DNA from 3 places in the Stenotrophomonas sp. YJH_SMC_36 genome. Region 3 is predicted to be linked to each of the others. Evidence: predicted binding sites of a transcription regulator. Region 3 holds the regulator's gene; each other region holds the start of a gene.

The links. The regulator FliA, encoded in region 3, starts transcription of late flagellar genes. The targets are predictions, from matches to a motif close to TAAAGTTTNNCNNNCNNNGGCCGATAA.
Region 1: a site for FliA is predicted at 3,377-3,403, ahead of AC5P76_RS02005 (methyl-accepting chemotaxis protein). Genes of this name have one in related genera too.
Region 2: a site for FliA is predicted at 3,981-4,007, ahead of AC5P76_RS08260 (methyl-accepting chemotaxis protein). Genes of this name have one in related genera too.

What each region holds. Positions count from the first base shown of each region.
Region 1 is NZ_JCAFTD010000001.1:470,863-477,958, forward strand. Features, by position in the region: gene AC5P76_RS01980 (adenylosuccinate synthase) at 1-644, shown strand, start outside; gene AC5P76_RS01985 (hypothetical protein) at 795-1,151, shown strand; partial or broken gene AC5P76_RS01990 (hypothetical protein) at 1,224-1,489, shown strand; gene AC5P76_RS01995 (M23 family metallopeptidase) at 1,592-2,233, opposite strand; gene AC5P76_RS02000 (L,D-transpeptidase family protein) at 2,238-3,197, opposite strand; gene AC5P76_RS02005 (methyl-accepting chemotaxis protein) at 3,433-5,559, shown strand; gene AC5P76_RS02010 (hypothetical protein) at 5,615-6,406, opposite strand; gene AC5P76_RS02015 (hypothetical protein) at 6,515-7,096, shown strand, end outside.
Region 2 is NZ_JCAFTD010000003.1:361,412-368,507, forward strand. Features, by position in the region: gene AC5P76_RS08225 (alkaline phosphatase) at 1-124, shown strand, start outside; gene AC5P76_RS08230 (GIY-YIG nuclease family protein) at 186-752, shown strand; gene AC5P76_RS08235 (hypothetical protein) at 787-969, opposite strand; gene AC5P76_RS08240 (LysR substrate-binding domain-containing protein) at 1,068-1,964, shown strand; gene AC5P76_RS08245 (transporter substrate-binding domain-containing protein) at 2,016-2,732, opposite strand; gene AC5P76_RS08250 (VOC family protein) at 2,814-2,969, shown strand; gene AC5P76_RS08255 (arylamine N-acetyltransferase family protein) at 2,993-3,832, opposite strand; gene AC5P76_RS08260 (methyl-accepting chemotaxis protein) at 4,036-6,570, shown strand; gene AC5P76_RS08265 (PepSY domain-containing protein) at 6,607-7,096, opposite strand, start outside.
Region 3 is NZ_JCAFTD010000012.1:25,192-32,287, forward strand. Features, by position in the region: gene flhA (flagellar biosynthesis protein FlhA) at 1-1,696, shown strand, start outside; gene flhF (flagellar biosynthesis GTPase FlhF) at 1,842-3,494, shown strand; gene AC5P76_RS18435 (MinD/ParA family ATP-binding protein) at 3,481-4,368, shown strand; gene AC5P76_RS18440 (RNA polymerase sigma factor FliA) at 4,365-5,108, shown strand; gene cheY (chemotaxis response regulator CheY) at 5,166-5,558, shown strand; gene AC5P76_RS18450 (protein phosphatase CheZ) at 5,558-6,163, shown strand; gene AC5P76_RS18455 (chemotaxis protein CheA) at 6,166-7,096, shown strand, end outside.

The DNA of each region.
Region 1 (7,096 bases), on a different contig from region 3:
AGCGCGTGCTGTTCGAAGGTGCGCAGGGCGCGCTGCTGGACATCGACCACGGCACCTATCCGTACGTCACCAGCTCCAACACCACCGTCGGCGGCGCACTGGCCGGCGCCGGCGTGGGTGCCGATGCGATCGACTACGTGCTGGGCATCGCCAAGGCCTACGCCACCCGCGTCGGCGGCGGTCCGTTCCCGACCGAACTGGACGATGAGATCGGCCAGGGCATCCGCGACCGCGGTGCCGAGTACGGCGCCTCGACCGGCCGTCCGCGTCGCTGCGGCTGGATGGACATCGTCGCGCTCAAGCGCGCCGTGGCCATCAACGGCATCAGCGGCCTGTGCATCACCAAGCTGGACGTGCTGGACGGCATGGAGAAGCTGAAGGTCTGCATCGCCTACGAATACCGCGGCAAGCGTACCGAGTACGCGCCGCTGGACGCGCAGGGCTGGGAAGAGTGCACCCCGGTGTACCTGGAGTTCCCGGGCTGGAGCGAGAACACCCACGGCATCACCCAGTGGGATGACCTGCCGCCGGCCGCGCGCGCCTACCTGCGTTCGCTGGAGGAGCTGGCGGGCTGCCCGATCAGCATCGTCTCGACCGGCCCCGATCGCGACCACACCATGGTCCTGCAGGATCCGTTCGCCTGAGGTAGCGCCGGGCCATGTCCGGCGTGGTGGTAACGCTGTTCAATTGAAAAAAGAGCGCCGCGACTCCCTGTGGGGTCGCGGCGCTTCAGTTTGGGCCGGTTTCATCTGTCGGCGGTTGCGCTGTCAAGTGCAGCCACGGAAGCCGACACCATGACCGCTCGCAAGACCCCGCCGTTCCATGTTGTTGAGCCCATCAACGACGACGCCAATCCCGCCGACGATCTCAGCACGTTCCAGGGCTGCCTCACCCGCATCCGTGATGGCGAGGGCTCCGATGGCATGTTGTGGCCGGAGGAGAACCTGTCCGACGGACGACGTCAGTCCTTGGCGCGGATCGACCGTGCGGCCGTGGGCATCCTCACCGCGGTGGAGATGCTGCATGCGGCCAACCGTTGCGCCACCACGGCGACGCCGCGCAGGCACCTGGACGAAGGTGGGGTGGAAGGGCTGTTCTTCGCCTGCCGCGAACTTGCCGAGCCGGTCTGCAGAGAAGTCAGGCCGGCCTGACGCCCTTCCGCATGTGCGATGCCTGGCCTCGCCATCTGGCGAGGTATCGGGTGGGTTCACGCGCTTCAGACTGACTTCCGCGCTGGCGCGCGTTCGGGCGTGCCGGGCTCCGGCATCACCCGCGCGATGGAATCGGTTGAGTCCGCTGGAATTGCCGCCTCGTACTTCGGCTATGGGCGCGGCGACGCACGTCCGCGCGGGCGTTCCTGGCTGCGGCTGACCGTGCTGGAGGTCTGTGGCCGTTCTTCTTCTGGCAGCCCCTGGCACTGCTGTTACTGCTTGCTGGTGGCGGGCTGGCGACCGCCAGCATCGCGCTGCGGCGGTGGCGACGCCGGTAGGCCGGGCCATGCCCGGCGGGGTACTTGTCAGATACCCAATACGGCTAGGATCGTGCCCAAATCGGGCATCACTGCGACTGGCTCTGCCACGCGGCACACGCGCTACCCTCCCGCCTGCAACAGCGGGTACGGATTGATCGATTCCCCCTTCCACCACTGCTTCTCCGGCCCCAGCACGTGCACTTCGAAATGCAGGTGCGGGGCCTCGGCGCTGGCGTTGCCGGTGCTGCCTACGTAGCCAATCACCTCGCCACGCTTGATCACCTGCTTTTCGGCCAGGCCATCGGCATAGCGTTGCAGGTGGGCGTAGTAGTAGCACCAGTGCCCGCTCGGCTCGAACTGGTAGATCGTCAGCCCCCCACGCTTGCTGTCGAACAGCTTTTCCACCGTCCCATCGGCCACTGCCAGCACCGGAGTTCCTGCGTCGGCCATGATGTCGATTGCATCATGCACGCGCCCTTCGCTGCGGGCATCGGTGAAGGTATCGCGCAGCTGCGAAGGCAGTACGCCCTGCACCGGCAGCAGCAGGCCGCTTGGCGCATCGGTGGCGCTGGACGGCGGCACCGCCGTGGGAGCCGCAGCGCCCACACGCGGCGTCGCAGCCGCAACCTCCGGCCCCGCAGCCACCGCAGGTGGTGCTGCAGGCCGGGCAACCGCTACTGGCTCACCCGCATCGCGGCGCAGCCACCAGCCCATTCCCACACCTACCAGCACGCCCAGCACGATCAACTGCGAAAGTCGCATCGGTTCACTCCTGCATCACCACGGGGACAGAGGTATCCACCGCATCGGCCACGCGCAGTGCATCCCAGTTGGTCATGCGCACGCAGCCATGCGATTCGGTCTTGCCGACATGCCCGGGTACCGGCGTTCCGTGCAGGCCATAGTGGGGTTTGGACAGATCGATCCAGACCCGGCCGACCGGATTGTTCGGACCGGGCGGCAGCGTGGCCTTCTTCTCGCCTTTGCGCGCATCCCAGAACAGCTTGGGGTTGTAGTGGAACGGCGGGTCGCGATGGACGCCGAGAATCTTCCATTCACCGATCGGCAGCGGATCGTGCTGGCTGCCGGACGAAACCGGCACCTGTGCGATCACCTTGCCCTGCGCATCCAGCAACTGAAGAGTGGAATCGGACTTGTCGACCACGATCTTCGCCGCCTTCGGCAATGCCGCGGGGGCGATGTTGGGCACCTGGATACGGCTGCCGGCCTTGGCCAGATCGACGCCGGGGTTGAGCAACTTCAGAAGGGCAGGGGACGCGTGGAAGCGTTCACCGAGCGCTTCCTCGACGCTGCTGTAACCCAGCGACTTCAGCTTTGCCTGTGCGGCGGGTTTCTTGGGAATGGACTGGAACGGACCGGCAACATCCTCGGCCGTCAGCGTGTAGCTGGCCAGCGGCGCGATCGTCTCGGCCTGGAGAGCCTCCCAGGTGCCGTCGTCCAGCTCTCCGCTCACTGTCAGGCCGTGTGCCGCCTGGAAGCCGGCCACGGCCCGATGCTGGTTGCTGCCGACTTCACCGTCGATCTCGCCCGGGGAGAAATTGGCGCGATCCAGCAACACTTGGGCGTGCAGCGGCGAGCGGGCTGCTGTATCGGGTCCGGCCTTCTCGGCAATGGGCTCCGGCAGCTGGGCCGGCGGCGGTACCTGCGCGAAGGCGGGCGACACCAGCAAGGACAGGGCGAGCAGGGCGGGGCGGTACACGGGCATGAAGATCTCCGGCAGATGGCAGCTCCACCCTGCCCGCAGAGGCTGCGCAGCCTCCGTGAAAGCAACCTGATGCCGGCATGAGCAGGGCAGCCCCGGCGTGGCTCAGGCCCTTGTCGCAGAAGTACGGGGCGGGGCCTCACCAAGGTGAACGGCTGCCGACGCCCGTGCTTGTTGCCGATCAAGATTGCCGGTGGCGCGGCCGATACGGGCGCATCCCCCCGTTTTGGATGTACCCATGGATTACTTGAGGAATGTCAGGGTTGCCTGGCGTCTTGGGCTGGGCTTTGGCCTGTTGCTGCTGCTGGTCGCGGCCGTGGTGGTCACCGGCGCCACCGCCAGTGTCGTGCAGAAGCGCGCGATGCAGCAGGTAGTCGACGTCAGTGTGGCCAAGGTACGCCTGCTGTCGCAGATGCTCGATGCCAACAACCAGATGATGGTAGTGCGCCGCGAAATGCTGATCCGCCAGGGCGAAGACCGCGGCAGCGACGAGAAGCGCATTGCCGACCTGGTCAAGCGCTACGAGGCGGATTGGTCCGCCTATCAGGCACTGCCGGGCGATGCCGAGGGCAAGGCCATCGCTGAAACCATCGCGGCCAAGCGCGCCCTTGCGCGCCCGCTCAACAAGCAGACCAGCGAACTGATGGAGCAGGGCGACTACCCCGCTGCCGTGGCACTGACCCTGGGGCCGGTGCAGGACGCGGCCAACGGCTGGAACAAGGCGTTGTCCGAGGGAGTCGACTTCGAAGAGAAGGAAAGCCGCGAGGCCGCCGCCGAGGCGATCCGCCTGGGTGAACGCAGTCTGCTGCAGTTGCTGGTGCTGGGAGGCGTGGCCCTGCTGGTCGGCATTGCCGCCTCGGTGATGATCGGTCGCAGCCTGACCGGTCCGCTGGCACGCGCGGTGAACCTGGCCGAGCGCCTGTCCAAGGGCCAGCTGGACCAGGAATTCCGCCTCGGCGGCCGTGACGAGCTGACCCGGCTGGGCGAGGCGATGGCCAGCGTGCGGCAGAGCGTGCAGGCCGCCATCGGGGCGCAGATGCACATGGCCGAGCAGCACGAGGCGGGTGCGATCCGCTACCGCATGGACGCCAGCGCGTTTCCGGGCGATTTCGGGCGCATGGTGCAGGCCACCAACAGCCTGGTGGAATCACACGTGCAGGTGGAACTGCTGATGGCCGAGGTCATGCAGCGCTATGCCATCGGCGACCTCAGCCGCGACCTTCCGGACTATCCCGGCGAGAAGGGTACGCTGACCCGCACGCTGGCCGCAGTGAAACAGAGCCTGCTGGCAGTCAACACCCAGATTGACGACCTGGTCCGCGCGGCGCGCGCCGGAGATTTCAGCGTGCGTGGGGACGCCAGTGCGTTCCAGTATCAGTTCAGGGCGATGGTCGAGCAGCTCAACGGCATGATGGCCAGTTCGCAGGCCAGCATCGCCGACGTCTCCGATGTGCTGCGCGCGGTCTCCGGGGGCGACCTCACTGCGCGCATGGACGGTCACTACGACGGCGTGTTCGCCCGCATGCGCGACGATGCCAACACCACCACGGCCCAGCTGACCGGCATCGTGCGCGGCATCCAGGACGCTGCCGACAGCATCAACACTGCCGCGCAGGAGCTCGCTGCCGGCAACAGCGACCTGTCGCGCCGTACCGAACAGCAGGCCGCCAACCTGGAAGAAGCGGCGGCATCGATGGAAGAACTGACCTCGACCGTCCGCCAGAATGCCGAGCTGGCCCGCCAGGCCGACAGCGAGGCACACGCTGCCGGCGCGGCGGTGCGGGCCACCGAACAGGCAATGGCACAGATGGCATCTGTGATGGGAGAGATCGATCAGTCCTCGGCGCGCATCTCGGAAATCTCCACGGTCATCGATGGCATCGCCTTCCAGACCAACATCCTGGCCTTGAACGCTGCGGTGGAAGCTGCCCGCGCGGGTGAGCAGGGCCGCGGCTTTGCCGTGGTCGCCAGTGAAGTGCGCACGCTGGCGCAGCGTGCGGGCATCGCCGCCAAGGAGATCAAGGAACTCATCGAAGAGGCGGCAGGCAAGGTGCAGAGCGGTCTGGCGGTCACGGTCGAGTCGGAAGCGGCCATTGCCCGCTTGGCACAGGCCAGCGCACGCACCAACCAGCTGATGAGTGACATCGCTGCGGCGAGCAAGGAACAGGCGGCCGGCATCGAACAGGTCAATCAGGTGGTGGTGCAGATGGATCAGGTGACCCAGCAGAATGCCGCACTGGTGGAAGAAGCCACTGCCGCCAGCCGCGCGCTGGAAGAGCAGGCCAATGCGCTGACCGCGTCGGTCGCGGTGTTCCATATCGAGCAGAGCGGTGCAGTCCGCACGGTGGCAGCACGCGCGGCCTGACCGTCGGCAGCCGCCTGAAGGCACGGGCCGCCACGTGTTCGCGCGTGGTGGCCGGTCAGTCCTGCATGCGGCGGATGCGGCCGTCCTCGATCTTCCAGATCACGTCCTTACCCGTGGAGACGTACAGCGGCGAGCGGGCCCACAGGCTCCAGAACACATGGATCTCGGTCGGTGTCGGGTCCTGCAGATGGGTGATGAACATCGCCGCACCGGGTGGCGCACGCTTCAGCTGGATGCAGCTGTGGGTGAAGGCGCGGCGGGAGACGATCCGACCGTGGGCGATGTCGAGACGATGCGTGCCGCCCAGCGGAACCACGGCAGGATCGGTGGTGGCGGGCAGCAGGTAGACCGTCCACGCATCGGCGGCCGTACCGGGCGCCGGAAGAACCACGCTGTTGTAGGTCTGCGCGCAGGCGTCGAAGGCGCTGTTCAACGCCAGCGCCCGTGCGGCGGCAGCGCCGGCCTGGTAGGTCGTTGGCGCCGCTGGAACATCCAGAGTCTCGGTTGCGCCGGTCATCCTTCCCTGCGCGTCGGTGGCGGCCCGATACAGGACCACTGCGCCGTCGCCGATCATGCTGACTTCGTAGTGGCTGCCGCGCTGTTCGGTTATCCAGCCCCTTACCCGGGTGTCGCCGCGCATGCCCTGTTCGAGCAGGGCGTCGGTTGCGCGCTCGGCCGCCAGGTCGTGCTCGAACATCTGCCGGCCACGCGCTTCAGCCTGTGCGACGGCCTGCGCGGTACCCACATCGTCCGCTGGCGCGGCGGGAGCCCGCGCATTGCCGGAAACGGCCGGTGACGCGGCGCAGAGCCACGCCAGCAGCCCCAACATGCCAGTCCATCGTTTCATGGCCCTTTCCTCCGCTCTGCGCCCTGCGGCACCGTGGAGTATGCCGCAGGCCGGTGGTCTACCGCGCGCCACCTTTTTCGGCGATGCTCGCTGAAAAGGGGAGCGGGCATGGACAACAGGGAACCGGAAGGGACCTATGGCGATGTGCCGCGGGTGCAGGGCATCGAGGTGGCTGCGGCGCCACCGGAGCCGGAAGCAGCGACCGACTGGTCGATGCTGCCGCTGACCCGTGGTGATGATGACTCGGCGGTGATGCAGGCGCTGTCCCGCATGCGCCGTGAGCCGGCGTTGCTGTTCACCACTGCCTATCTGCTGGTGTCGCTGCTGGGGCTGTGGTGCAGCTTCTGGTTCTACCGGGGATTCGAGCTGTCGATTCTGGATTACCTGCAGCCCAGCGATTTCCTGGTGGCCGGCATCCGTGACCCGGCCTATGCACTGCTGCTGGCTGCGGGCGTGCTGCTGGTGCTGCTGGTGAGCTGGCCGGACACGCTACGGATGCGCAATGCGGCCAAGCTCGAGCAACTGCGCGCACGCAACTGGGCATGGCGGGCGGTGCTCATGCGCTCGGTACTGACCAGCTGGGAGGGCGTAGGTCTGCGGCCGCTGACGGCGATGACCCTGGCCGTGGCCGCTTTCATGGCCATCGGCGCGGCCAACTACGTGCAGGTGCGGGGGCAGCAGATCCGCAAC
Region 2 (7,096 bases), on a different contig from region 3:
GCTCACCGCCCGCGTGCGCGGCATCGACGCCGGTTACCGCCAGCATGTGCGGTGGAATGATGGCAGCTACATCGACAACACCGACGTGGCTGCCGCAGTGGAGGACGTGCTGCAGCGGCCGTGACCCGAACGGCGCACGGTTCGGCCCGGTTGCCATCGCGTCCGAAGCGATGCAGCCTGCGCCGATGGAACCGCAGATCCGCATCGATGGTCGTGTCTTCGCCTACGTCTTTCCCTGCGCCTGGGAGGATTACGCCAAGATCGGCTTCTCGCGTGACCCGCTCGGTCGCATCAGCGCACTGCATCGGCGCTGGTTCGAGTTCTTCGATCTGTGCGCCGGGGCGCTGGTGGAGGCGGAAACCGAGCGCGATGCGCGTGACCTGGAGCTGGAGCTGCGTGCCCCCTTCCGAGCCCATCGCGCGCCGGCACCGATGACCGTGCAGGACAAGGCCGGCGGACGCACCGAATGGGTGCGTGGCGCGAACCAGGCCCTGTCCGATGCTGTGCGTACGCTGGATGGGCGCGGATATCGGACCTTCCCGCTGCGCCCCTGGCTGCGCGCCGCCATGGTCCAGCGGCTGGATCGCCTGCATGACTGGGCCGCCCTGCAGCTGCCGGAAGAGGAAAGCCTGCGCATGCCGGGCAGCCCCGGACCGGCGGTGCTGCGCGATACCCTCGATGGCTATCGCGCGCTGGACATCGACCCGCTGCCATCGCTACCGCCCCATGTGCAGGCCTGGTACGGGCATTAGCGCCCCGGCACTGGTAAGCCCGCCGCTGCCGCGCTCAGCGCGGGGCGGGGCAGGTGGGGCAAGTCACCTTTGCTGCAGCTGGACGGTCGAGGTGCGTGCTCCGGTACGGCTTTGCCGGTGCCCCGGTCGTGCTGGCCACCGGCGTGGCCAACTGGCGGGCCAGTTCGGCGCTTGCGATGTGACCGTGCAGGAACAACAGACTGCTGAAGATGTTCATGATCGTCGCTCCACTTGAGTGGATTGAACGATACGGGCAGCATGAGGACGTAAAAAGCGACATTTCCGCAAGCTTGACTTGAACAGGATTCAAGCCTCATGTCCCGCCCACCCCTCCATGCCCTGCAGGGTTTCGTGGCTGCCGCGCGCCTGGGCAACCTGTCACGCGCCGCGGCGTCGATGAACCTGACCGTCAGCGCGCTCAGCCACCAGATGCGGCAGCTCGAAGAACGCCTCGGCCAGCCGCTGCTGGTCCGCCAGGCGCGCGGGGTCGCACTGACCCTGGAGGGCCAGCGCCTGCTCGATCGGGTCGGGCCGCACCTGGATGCAATCAACGAGGTGTTCCAGCGCTACGCCGCGCGCGCCGAACATGTGCTGACGATCAGCGCCGTACCGTCGATGGCCTCCGCATGGCTGGTGCCACGGCTGGGTCATTTCGTCGCCGCACACCCGCAGATCGAGATCAACCTGCAGTCCAGCGAGCGCCTTGTCGATTTCGATCGGCAGCTGCAGTTCGACGCGGCCTTGCGCGTAGGCGGCGGGCAATGGGCCGGGCTGGTGGTCGAGCGGCTGTTCGATGAGTGGCTGGTGCCGATGGCCAGCCCGGCGCTGATCGCGCGGATGGGCGGCATCGACCGTGCTCCACTGGCGCAGTGGCCGCTGCTGGGCGATCCGGATGGCGCATGGGCCGCGTGGTTTGCCCTGATCGGGCAGAGCCCCCCTTCGCGGTTCGTGGCGGTGCTCGACGATTCGGAAGCGCATCACCGTGCAGCGCTCGATGGCGTCGGTGTGGCCCTGGGCCGGCTGACGCGCGCGCGCCTGCTGCTGGATTCGGGCCAGCTGGTCGCGCTGTCGGAGCAGCGGCTGAAAACGGCCTGGCCGCACTGGCTGGTGTATCCGCAGCGCTCGGCGCGCCACCGTGGATTCCTCGCTTTCCGTGAGTGGTTGCATGCGCAGGCCAGCGAGCATGCGCGGCACATGGAGACGCAGGGCTGATCCGGCCCGGCGCACGCAGCCACCTGCCGCGTGCTGCGGGTCACTGCTGCGTCATCGCACCAGGGTGACCGCCTGTCCGGAACGTGCGAAAGCGTCCTCGAGCAAGGGCCCTGCCCTGATCGCCTCGACCTCGTCGAACAGGGCCCGCAGGGCGGCAGCGGGGCGCGCCGCAGGTGCGGCCACGGCCTGCTGGATCGCAGTGAAGCGGTCGGCGAGCACGCGGTGTCCCGGATGCTGCAGTGCCCAGGCCTGCAGTGGCTGGCGCACGCCAGCGGCGGCATCCAGGCGCCGCGCGTCAAACAGATCGATGGCCGTCGCCGACGTGTCGGCACGCTCGATCGTGGCGTGCCGCAGTTCCCGGCTCAGGAACAGATCGTAGGCGGCACCGCGGCCAACGGCGATACGCAGCCCATCGCGATCCAGATCGGCCACCCGCCGCGCGGGACTGTCCTCGCGCACCAGGTAGGTTCCTTCGATCTCCACATACGGTGCACTGAAGGCGATGCGGCCGGCACGTGCCGGATCGATGGCGAGAAAGGCCAGGTCCCATGCGTCGTCGGCTGCCGCCGCGACCACCGATGCGGCCGCATCGTGACAGGTGAATCGCGCCTGCACGCCCATCCGCTGCGCCAGCGCGGTGGCCAGCTCCACCGAGGGGCCGCGCGGCGATCGTGCGTCGCCCTGCGCAAGGACCGGATTCCCCAGATTGATGGCGACGCGCAGATGGCCCAGTGGCGCCAGTGCACTTCGGTGATCGGCCAGGGTCATGCAGCGCTCCGCGAAGGGTGGGCAGGCCAGCATGCCCGCAACGATGCGCACGGAATGTCAGGGCGGCGCTATCCTGCGACGATGCACCCCATCGCGCATGTCGAGATTCCGGCCAGCGACCTGGCTCGCGCCATCGCCTTCTACCTGCAACTGCATGATGCCGGCCACTGGCGGGTGGCCGAGATCTGCGACAGCGAGGGCAACCGCATTGCGCTGCAGGCGCCGGTGACGTTGTAACCCGGGCACCGTGCCGCGCGGTGCTACCGTGATGCGGCGTGCGAGCGCTGCAGCCAATCGGTGATCGCCGGATCGAGCCGCGCATCGTCCGGCACGCGCAGGCCGAATGCCGACTGCAGCACGTCGCGCACGTCGGCGGCATCGCGCAGCGGGCGCTTGAGCGGCGCCTGCCCGGGGCGGTACTCGGTGTAGTTGCCACTGCCGATGGTGCGCCGCCAGTCCGGGCCGGCCAGTGAGGCGCGCAGCTGGCCAGGGAAACCCGAATCCGGGTGCGTGCACACGTACCAGTTGGCCACCACGTTGTCGATCGGCGCTGGCGGCCGCAGGTCGAAGCGGTACAGCGCCCGCCATGCGTCGCCCGCCTGGGCGGACAGCACGAAATCGTCCCCGCCCGGCAGCTGCTGCAGCTGGAAAGACTCATGCGGCGTGGTTTGCGGCGCCGTTTCGTGCAGCCGCAGTGGCACCGTCGGCGTCAGGCCACCGAAGCCGGCATCGACCAGCCAGTCCTCTCCCTCCACGTGCACGCGCAGCAGCAGGTGGGTACGCGCCGTCGGGGCATCGTCCTGTGCCGCCAGCAGCACGCGCGCGCTCAGCGGCTGTGCGTCGAAGCCCACTGCCTGCAGGAGCACCAGCAGGCCGCCGTTGAGTTCAAAGCAGTAACCGCCGCGCTGCTGGTCGAGAAGCTTGTGCTGCACGCTGTCCAGATCGATCGGCACCGCGTCGCGCAGCAGGCTGCTGAGGGTTTCAAAAGGGAGCAGGGCGTTGTGGCGCTGCACCAGCAGGGTCAGTCCGGCAAGGTCCAGCGACGGCGGAGCATCCAGTTGCAGGCGCTGAAGATAACGGGGGACGTCGAGCGGGGTCATGGCGAGGGCGGCCGGTGGGAAGAATCCCACTGTGCAACCGCAACCGGGGTTGAGGTCAAGCGCGGGCGCTGTGTCACGTCTCCGTCGCCTGGGGCCGGTACAAAGAGCGCAACCGGCACGGTGCGTGCCACGGCATCGGCAATGTGCCTAAAGTTGCCGCCGGTCAGGCCGATACAGGTGCGTCCTTCCGCCTGGAGTCTGTGATGTCGGCCGCCGTCCCCCTTCGGTCCCTGCGCACCCGTCTCATCGCGATGCGCTCGGCGTTTCCACGCCTGCTGGTCTGGCTGCAGCCGCATCGACTCAGCGTGGCCAACAAACTCAAGGCCACCCTGCTGGTCTGCGGCGCGGGCCTGGTGGCGATCGCCGCCGTCCATGCCTGGACCGGCCATGCCAGCAGCCAGGCCGCACGCAGTCAGGCCAGTTACCAGCGTGGCAGCGATCTGGCCGCACGCCTGGCGACACGGGTGGCGGAGGCGCGTCGCCTGCAGACCCAGTATGCACGCAGTTTCGACGACGCTGACCGCAGCCAGCTGCAGGCTGCCCAGCAGGCATTGCAGGTCGATCTGAATGCGCTCAGGGCGATGCCGATGGATGCCGGTCGCCGCAAGGCATTGCAGGCGCTCACCGAGGCCGCCGAGGGATTCTCGCAGGGAGTGGCCGCGCTGTTCGAACGTGTGGATGAGATGGGGCGGGGTGATGCCGGCCTGGCTGCACAACTGCAGCAGGCCGCCGACGCCCTGCAGCAGCGGGTGGATGGCCTGGACCGGCCGGCACTGGCGCTGCACCTGCAGAAGATGCGGCGCCAGGAAGCGCTGCTGCTGCTCGATGGCGATTCGACTCATGCCGACCGCGCCAGCGAAGAGAAGCTGCCGTTCGATCTGGCGCTGGCGGGGTTGCCGCCCGACGTGCAGGAGGCGCTCCGCAGCGGCATGGACGCCTATCAGTCGGCACTGCTCGGCTATACCGCTGCCCGCGTCGGCCTTGACGTGGAGACGCAATCGCTGATGGAGACGGCTGCCGGCGTGGCGCCCGCGCTCGCCGCCTTCCAGCAGGCACAGGTGAATGCGCTGGCCCTGGCGCAGGCGCGGCAGCAGGCCGGTGCACGCACCATGAGCGTGCTGTTCGCCCTCACCCTGCTGCTGGTGGCCGGCGTGCTGATCACCAGCCTGCTGCTGGTGCTGCGCGCGGTGCGCAGGCCGATCCAGGACACCCTGCGGTTCGCCAGCGACATCGCCGATGACCGGCTCGATACCACGTTGCGCGTGCACAACGCCAACGACGAGATCGGCCAGCTGGCACAGCGCCTGGTGGACATGCAGCAGCGGCTGCGTGCGCGCATCGAGACCGAGCGTGCGATGGCCCGTGGCAACACGCGCGTACGCCAGGCCCTGGACTGCGCGCAGACCGGGCTGATGGTGGTCGATGCCGAAGGCCAGGTGGCCTACGCCAATCCTGCGTTGCGGCACGTGCTGGGCCTGCAGGCCGACGCGCTGGTCGGCACTGACGCGCGGGACCTGCATCCGGCCCTGGCCAGCCTGGTAGACGCGCGCCACCGCCAGGAGCGGGAAATCAGTCATGCCGGTGTGCGCTATCAGTTGATCGCCAATGCCATCGTCGATGACGACCAGTTCCTGGGCGTGGCGCTGGAGTGGCGCAGCCGTGCGCTGGAAACGCTGCTGGAGACCGAGGTGGCGGCACTGGTCGACGCTGCCGCGCAGGGTGACCTGCACGGGCGCATTTCGCTGCAGGGCAAGCACGGTTTCGTGCATACGCTGTCCACCAGCATCAACCGCCTGCTGTCCACCTTTGAAACCAACCTGGGGGACCTGCAGGCATTGCTGGCGGCGTTGGCCCGTGGGGATCTCAGCGTGCGCATGGAAGGTGAGCTGCAGGGCGTGTTCGCACGCATGCGCGACGACGCCAATGCAACCGTCGCACAGCTCGGCCGCATCGTGACCCGCATCCAGCGCGCCGCTGCCAGCCTGGACAGCGGTGTCGGTGAAATCGTTGCCGGCCATCACGACCTCTCGCAGCGTACCGAGCAGCAGGCGGCCAATCTGGAAGAGACCGCAGCCTCGATGCATGAGCTGACCGACACCGTCGGCCGCAACGCCGATGCCGCCGGACGTGCCGACGCGCTGGTGCAGGGGGCTGCAGCGGTTGCACAGCGGGGTGGGGTGGCCGTCGGTCAGGTGGTGGAGACCATGCAGGGCATCAGTGAAGCATCGCACCGCATCGGGGACATCACCCAGTTGATCGACGGCATCGCATTCCAGACCAACATCCTTGCGCTCAACGCCGCCGTGGAGGCTGCGCGTGCCGGAGAGCAGGGCCGCAGTTTCGCGGTGGTGGCGGCGGAAGTGCGTCTGCTCGCGCAGCGCAGTGCCGAGGCAGCCAGGCAGATCAAGGCGCTGATCGAGGATTCCGTGGCACGCGTCGGCCAGGGCAGCGTGCAGGCCGCGCAGGCGGGCACCACCATGGACGAGATCGTCGGCAGCGTGCAGCAGCTGGCGGACCTGCTCGCTGGCATCCGCAGCGCCTCGCAGGATCAGCACGCAGGCATCGCCCAGGTGAACCACGCCATCGTGCAGATGGAGGCCAGTACCCAGCGCAATGCCAGCCTGGTGGAAGAAGCCGGCTCGTCGACCGCGCAGATGCAGGCGCAGGTGCGCGCGCTGGCCGAAGCCGTGTCCGCGTTCCGCCTGCAGCCGGACCGTCAGGCCCGCGCGGCGGCGTGATCGCGTCCGCCGCCGGGTCCAGCCCGGCGGCGCGGCTCAATACACGTCGCGCCGGTAGCGGCCGCTCTCGAGCAGCGTTTCCACCACCTCGTCACCGAGCGCGCCCCGCAGTACCTGATCCACGCCCTCGGCCATGCCCTGCAGCGAGCCGCAGACATGGATCACGGCGCCACGCTGCATCCATTCCCGCAGTTCATCGCAGGCCGACCGCAGGCGGTCCTGGACGTAACCGCCCGCTGCGTCGCGCGAGAACGCCAGGTCGACCCGGATCAGATGGCCCTGCGCCTGCCATGCGCTCACCTCATCGGCGAACAGGAAGTCATGAGCGCGCTGGCGCTCGCCGAACAGCAGCCAGTGGCCGTGCTCGCCTGCGTGTGCCGCCTCGCGCAGCAGGCCGCGCAGGCCGGCGATGCCGGTGCCGTTGCCGATCAGCACCATGGGTGCGCCCGGCACGCGATGGAAGCCGGGGTTGCGGTGCACGCGCGCGGCGATGTGCGCGCCTGCCGGCGCATGCAGCGACAGCCAG
Region 3 (7,096 bases):
CTTCGTGGTCATCACCAAGGGCGCCGGCCGTGTCTCGGAAGTGACCGCGCGCTTCATCCTCGACGCCATGCCCGGCAAGCAGATGGCCATCGATGCCGATCTCAACGCCGGCCTGCTGACGCGCGAAGAAGCCAAGCTGCGCCGCGAGGAGGTCCGCGAGGAAGCCGACTTCTATGGCGCGATGGACGGCGCCAGCAAGTTCATCCGGGGTGATGCGATTGCCGGCATCCTGATCCTGTTCATCAACATGCTCGGTGGCCTCGCCGTGGGCGTGCTGCAGCATGGCATGCCGTTCGGCGATGCCGCTGCGACCTACACCCTGCTGTCCATCGGTGACGGTCTGGTGGCGCAGCTGCCGGCCCTGCTGGTTTCCAGCGCAGTGGCGATGCTGGTCACCCGTGCCTCGCGCTCGCAGGACATGGCACAGGCGATGACCGGCCAGGTGTTCGGCCAGTACCGTGCCCTGGCCATCACGGCCGGCATCATCGGCCTGGTCGGCCTGGTGCCCGGCATGCCCAACGTCGCTTTCCTGACGCTTGCCTCCATTCTCGGCTTCATCGCCTGGAAGCTGTACCGGAAGGGACAGGCCCCGGCCCCGAGCGACGCTGCCGGCAGCGACCCCGGCGCGGTCAGTGCGCTGGGCCGACCGGCGGCGCCGGCCCCCACCGCGGAACTGAGCTGGGACGAACTGCGCCCGGTCGACCCGCTGGGGCTGGAGGTCGGTTACCGGCTGATTCCGCTGGTGGACAGCAATCAGGGCGGCGAACTCATGGCACGCATCAAGGGCGTGCGGCGCAAGCTGACCCAGGACGTGGGATTCCTGATTCCATCCGTGCACATCCGCGACAACCTGGAACTGCCGGCCAACGGCTACCGCGTGCTGGTGCATGGCGTGCCGGTGGCAACCGCCGAGATCCATCCCGACCGCGAACTGGCGCTGGACCCCGGCAGTGCGCTCGGCCCGCTGGACGGCATCGCCGGCAAGGATCCCGCCTTCGGCCTGGACGCTACCTGGATCCAGCCGCACCAGCGCGCCCAGGCCGAAACCATGGGCTACACCGTGGTCGACCCGGCCACCGTGGTCGCCACCCATCTTTCCCACCTCATCCGCGAGCATGCGCCGGAGCTGCTGGGCCACGAAGAGGTGCAGCACCTGCTGGCCAACCTCGCCAAGAGCGCACCCAAGCTCGTCGAAGATCTGACGCCCAAGGCGCTGCCGTTGTCGGCCGTGGTGCGGGTGCTGCAGAACCTGCTGGTGGAACGCATTCCGATCCGCCAGCTGCGCAAGATCGCCGAAGCACTGGTGGAGCACGCGCCGTCCAGCCAGGACCCGGCCACGCTCACCGCCGCAGTGCGCACCGCGCTCGGCCGCTTCATCGTGCAGGAGATCGCCGGAATGTCGGTGGAGCTGCCGGTGTTCACCCTCAACCCGCAATTGGAACGCGTCTTGCAGGAGTCCACGCAGGGCAACGGCGCCGCGCTGGAACCCGGGCTTGCCGAGCGACTGCATCAGAGTCTGGCCGAATGTGTCAGCAAGCAGGAAGCCCGCAACGAGCCCGCGGTCGTGCTGGTTCCCGGCCCGGTACGTGCCGCGTTGGCACGCCTGGTCCGTCACAGCGTTCCGTCGCTGTCGGTACTGGCGTACAGCGAAGTGCCGGAGGACAAGCGCCTGAAGCTGGTCGGAACGATCAGCTGACGCCGCCCACCGATGCGTCAGAAAACAGACACCACCTTCGAACCACCGCAACAGACAGATGCCAAGGGGAACCCGTTCCGTGCAGACCACCGACCACCCGCGTTCTCCCACCACCACCCCGCCGTCCCCGTCCCGTGACCACAGCATGAAAATCAAACGATTCGTCGCCGCCGACATGCGCTCGGCCATGAACCTGGTGCGCAAGGAACATGGTCCCGATGCTGTGATCCTGTCCAACCGCCGGATCGAGGAAGGCGTCGAGATCGTCGCCGCAGCCAACTATGACGAGAGCGCGGTGCAACGCGCGCTGGAAGCCTCGCGGCGCGACGTGGCTCCGCCGCCGCCGAAACCGCGCACCGCCGCGGATGCAGTGATCGCCGCAGTCACCCGCCGCCGCTCCGCGACACCGGCCCAGCAGCCGGTGACCGCCACCACATCGGCCGTGGCCGCCCTCGCCCGCGCGGCCGTCGGTGCCACCGGCCGCACCCTGGACAGTGCGGACGAGATCGTGCCCACCCGCGGCAGTTCCGGCTTCGCTGCCACCCTGGCGCGTGCCACCGTCAACGATCCGGCACTGCCGGAGCAGATCTTCGCGCCGTTCGCGAGCGCCGTCGTGGCTCCCGCACCGGCGCCCGCCAACCGCGCCCGTTTCCTGATCGACCCGCCGCAGGACGAGCATCACGAATCCCCCGCGCCGGCAGTGCTGCCGCCGCCGCTGCCGATCACCACTGCGGCCACTGCGCAGGCCGAGTCCGTGCACCCCGAGCCGCCGTACGCGCAGGACGTTGCCGAGACCACGCCAGCCCCTGCCGCTGCCGCTGAAGCGGAGACCGCGCCGGCCCCGGCGCCGCTCCTTGCCCCGGCGCCGGTACTGACGGTGGTTGCACAGGACGATGCCGAGATCCGCCAGCTGCGCCACGAAGTGGCCGGCATGCGCCAGGTCATCGAGCGCGAGATGAACCGCTTCACCGACGAGCGCCTGCGCGGCTGCCCGGTGCGGGCGACCGCCCTGGACCTGATGGACGAGTACGGATTCGATGCCGGGCTGGCCCGCGATGTGGCCATGCAGATACCGCTGGATACCGAAGCCCACCGGGGCCGCGGGCTGATGCTGGGCCTGATCTCGCGCAGGCTGCCGATCGCGCCGGTCGATCCGCTGGAAGAAGGCGGCGTGATCGCTCTGGTCGGTCCGACCGGGGCCGGCAAGACCACCACCATCGCCAAGCTCGCCTCGCGCTTCGCCGAGAAGCACGCGCCGCGCGATGTGGCCCTGGTCACCACCGACACGCTGCGCATCGGTGCCCGCGAGCAGCTGTACGGCTATGGCCGCCAGCTCGGCATCGCGGTACATGAAGCCAACAGCGGTACCGACCTGGACCAGCTGCTGGAGCGGCTGAAGGACTACAAGCTGGTGCTGATCGATACCGCTGGCCTGGGCCCGCGTGACCGCGCCCTGGCCGCGCAGCTGCAGTGGCTGCGTGCCGCCCGCCAGGTCCGCACCCTGCTGGTGCTGCCGGCCAATACCAGCTTTGGCGACATGGACGAGGTGGTGCGCCGCTTCGGCGCGGCCAACCTGCAGGGCCTGGTGCTGAGCAAGCTGGATGAGACCGGCCGCTTCGGCAACGCCCTGTCAGTGGCGGTAGACCACGCGCTGCCGATCACCTGGGTGACCGATGGCCAGGACGTTCCGGACGACCTGCACCGGGCCAGCGCGGCCAATCTTGTACTTCGCCTTGAAGATTTGCGCCGAGCGGCCGATATGCCCTGCAACCCGGAGTTGAACCATGCCGTCGCGTGAGTACGCCAAGCTGACCAAGACCTTCCCGCTGTCGGCCACCCGCAGCGAGCCGCTCGGCCCTGTGCGCACCATCGCCGTGACCGGCGGCAAGGGCGGCGTCGGCAAGACCAACGTCTCGGCCAACCTGGCCGTGGCGCTGGCCGGCATGGGCAAGCGCACGCTGCTGCTCGACGCCGACCTGGGCCTGGCCAACATCGACGTGATCCTGGGCCTGAATCCCACCCACACCCTGGCGGATCTGGTCGCCGGCCGCTGCTCGCTGGAAGACGTGATCGTCGAAGGTCCGAACGGCGTGCTGGTGGTGCCGGCCGCGTCCGGTCGGCGGCACATGGCCGAGCTGGCCCCGGCCGAGCACATCGGCCTGGTGAACGTGTTCTCCGAACTGGAACGCGAGCTGGACATCATGGTGGTGGACACCGCCGCCGGCATCACCGACGGCGTGCTGACCTTCTGCCAGGCCGCACAGGACACGGTTGTCGTGGTCTGCGACGAACCGGCCTCGATCACAGACGCCTACGCACTGATCAAGGTGCTGTCGCGCGAGCGCGGCGTGGACCGCATCCAGGTGGTGGCCAACATGGTGCGCGACCCCAACGAGGGCCGCGTGCTGTATGAAAAGCTGACCCGGGTCTGCGAGAAGTTCCTTGCCGATGTCTCGCTGAACTACCTGGGCTGCGTGCCGCAGGATGACTGGCTGCGCCTGTCGGTGCAGCGCCAGCAGCCGGTGGTGAAGGCCTATCCATCCAGCCCGGCGGCGCTGGCGATCACCGAGATCGCCCGTCGCACCGCCCGCTGGCAGGCCCCCACCGAGCCACGCGGTGGCGTTGAATTCTTCCTCGAGCGCATCCTCAAGCAACGCGGGGTGGCAGCATGAAAGGCGCGGCCCAGTACAGGGAAGTCCAGCGCTCGGCGGCGACCGAGGTCATCGCCCAGCACTCGGACCTGGTGCGGCGCATCGCCCATCACCTGGCCGCACGCCTGCCGGCCAGCGTCGAAGTGGACGACCTGATCCAGGCCGGCATGATGGGCCTGATCGAAGCCTCGCGCAGCTACGACGCCGACCAGGGTGCCTCGTTCGAGACCTATGCCTCGATCCGCATCCGCGGCTCGATGATCGACGAGATCCGCCGTGGCGACTGGGTACCGCGCTCGGTGCATCGGCGCGCCCGCGATGCGGCCGCCACCATCCGCCGCCTGGAGCAGACCACGGGCCGTGCAGCCAGTGCCACCGAGGTGGCGGCGGCCATGGACATGCCACTGCCCGAGTACCTGCGGCTGATGGAGGACGCCTCGCGCGGCCAGGTGCTGAGCCTGGAATCGCGCATCGAAGACCAGGGCGAACTGGACACCGTCGCCCAGGGCGGACCCACACCGCAGCAGGTCCTGGAACGTGGCGAATTCGGCCGCGAACTGGGCAAGGCCATCGGCCATCTGCCCGAACGCGAACAGCTGGTGCTCTCGCTGTACTACGAGCAGGAGCTGAACCTGAAGGAGATCGGCGCGGTGCTCGGCGTGAGCGAATCGCGCGTCTGCCAGATCCACGGCCAGGCCGTGCTGCGCCTGCGCGGCCGGCTGAAGATCTTCGAGGCCGCGGATGCCGGGCTTGAAGAATGAACATGCCCGCGGCGGCCACGGCCACCGCGGGCGACTGAACAACAAAGGAACTCCGCTTTGAACAAGAACATGCGCATCCTGATCGTCGACGACTTCTCGACCATGCGCCGCATCGTCAAGAATCTGCTGGGCGATCTGGGCTTCACCAACACCGCCGAAGCCGAGGACGGGCATGCCGCACTGTCGATGCTGCAGAGCCAGCCGTTCGACTTCGTGGTCACCGACTGGAACATGCCGGTGATGACCGGCATCGAACTGCTCAAGGCGATCCGCGCCGATGCCAAGCTCAAGACCCTGCCGGTGCTGATGGTCACCGCCGAGGCCAAGCGCGAGCAGATCATCGAAGCGGCGCAGAGCGGCGTGAACGGCTACATCATCAAGCCGTTCACCGCGCAGACGCTGGAAGAGAAACTGGGCAAGATCTTCGAACGCCTGGCGGCCAGCGCCTGATGGACGCCACGGTCGACAAGAACGCCCTCGTCCTGCGCCTGCAGGAAGCCCTCGACGCGCTCGAATCCGGCGACGAGAGCGCCTGGCGCCAGCGCATCGACGCCCTGGTGGCCGCACGCACGCAGCCGATGATGAGCGGCCTGTCACGGCTGGCCCGCGAACTGGGCCAGGCCCTGGGCGAACTGCCGACCGTCCCCAGCGAGGCGGGCGAGCTGGACGACGCCTGCGCGCGCCTGGACCATGTGGTGGCGATGACCGAACAGGCCACGCACCGCACCCTGGACCTGGCCGAAGAGTGCCGCAGCCTCACCGAACAGCTGCGCGCCGAAGGCCTGCAGCCGGGGCAGGATGCGCAGCTGGAACGCATCCGCCACAACCTGACCGAGATTGCCCTGACCCAGAGCTATCAGGACCTGACCGGACAGATCATCCGTCGCGTGGTCGGCATCGTCCGCCGCGTGCACGAAGGCTTTGGCGCGCTGGGCCTGCCACCGGAGCAGCATCGCACCGATCCGGCGCTGGCCGGACCGGCACTGAAGGGACTGGACCGCCACGCGGTCTCTCAGAACGACGCCGACGACCTGTTGTCGGACCTGGGACTGTAAGCATGAGCGCGGTATCCGACGACATCACCGCCGATTTCATCATCGAGGCACAGGAAATCCTGGATCGCCTCGGCGAACAGCTGGTGTCGCTGGAACAGGCGCCGCAGGACGCCGACCAGCTCAACGCCGTGTTCCGTGGCTATCACACGCTCAAGGGCGGCGCCGGCTTCCTCGGCATCACCGCCATGGTCGAGCTGTGCCATGCCGCCGAAGAGGCACTGGGCGCCGCCCGCGCTGGCCAGGCGGTGCTGCAGCCGCATCACTTCGATGCCGCACAGCAGTCTCTGGACTACCTGCAATCGATGCTGGATGCCGTGTCTTCCGGCAACGAACCCGGCTATGCCCCGCCGGACCTGATCGCCCAGTTCGACGTGCACGGCACTGCTGCGCCGGCTGCTGTCGCCCCCACAGCAGCCGCGCCCGCTGCCGGTGACCTGATCACCGACGACGAGTTCGAGGCCCTGCTCGATCAGCTGCACGGCAGCAACGCCCCCACCGCAGTGGCGACGCCGGTCAAGGCCGACGATGGCCTGATCAGCGAGGATGAGTTCGAAGCCCTGCTGGACCAGCTGCACGGCGGCGCCGCCCCCGGCGCGAAACCCGTGGCTGCTCCGCCGGCGCCTGCGCCTGCACTGCCCGCACCGCGCCCCGCGGCCGCCGCTGCCAAGCCCGCGGCCAACAAGCCGGTGGCCGAGGCCGAGCACACCGTGCGCGTGGATACCAAGCGGCTGGATGCGATCGTCAACCTGATCGGCGAACTGGTGCTGTCGCGCAACCGGCTCAAGACCCTGCGTGCGCGCCTGCGCGACGAGGAACTGGACCGCGCCGTGTCGACCCTGGACATCGCCACCGCGCGCCTGCAGTCGGCAGTGATGCGCACGCGCATGCAACCGGTCGGCAAGGTGTTCTCGCGCTTCCCCAAGGTCGCCCGCG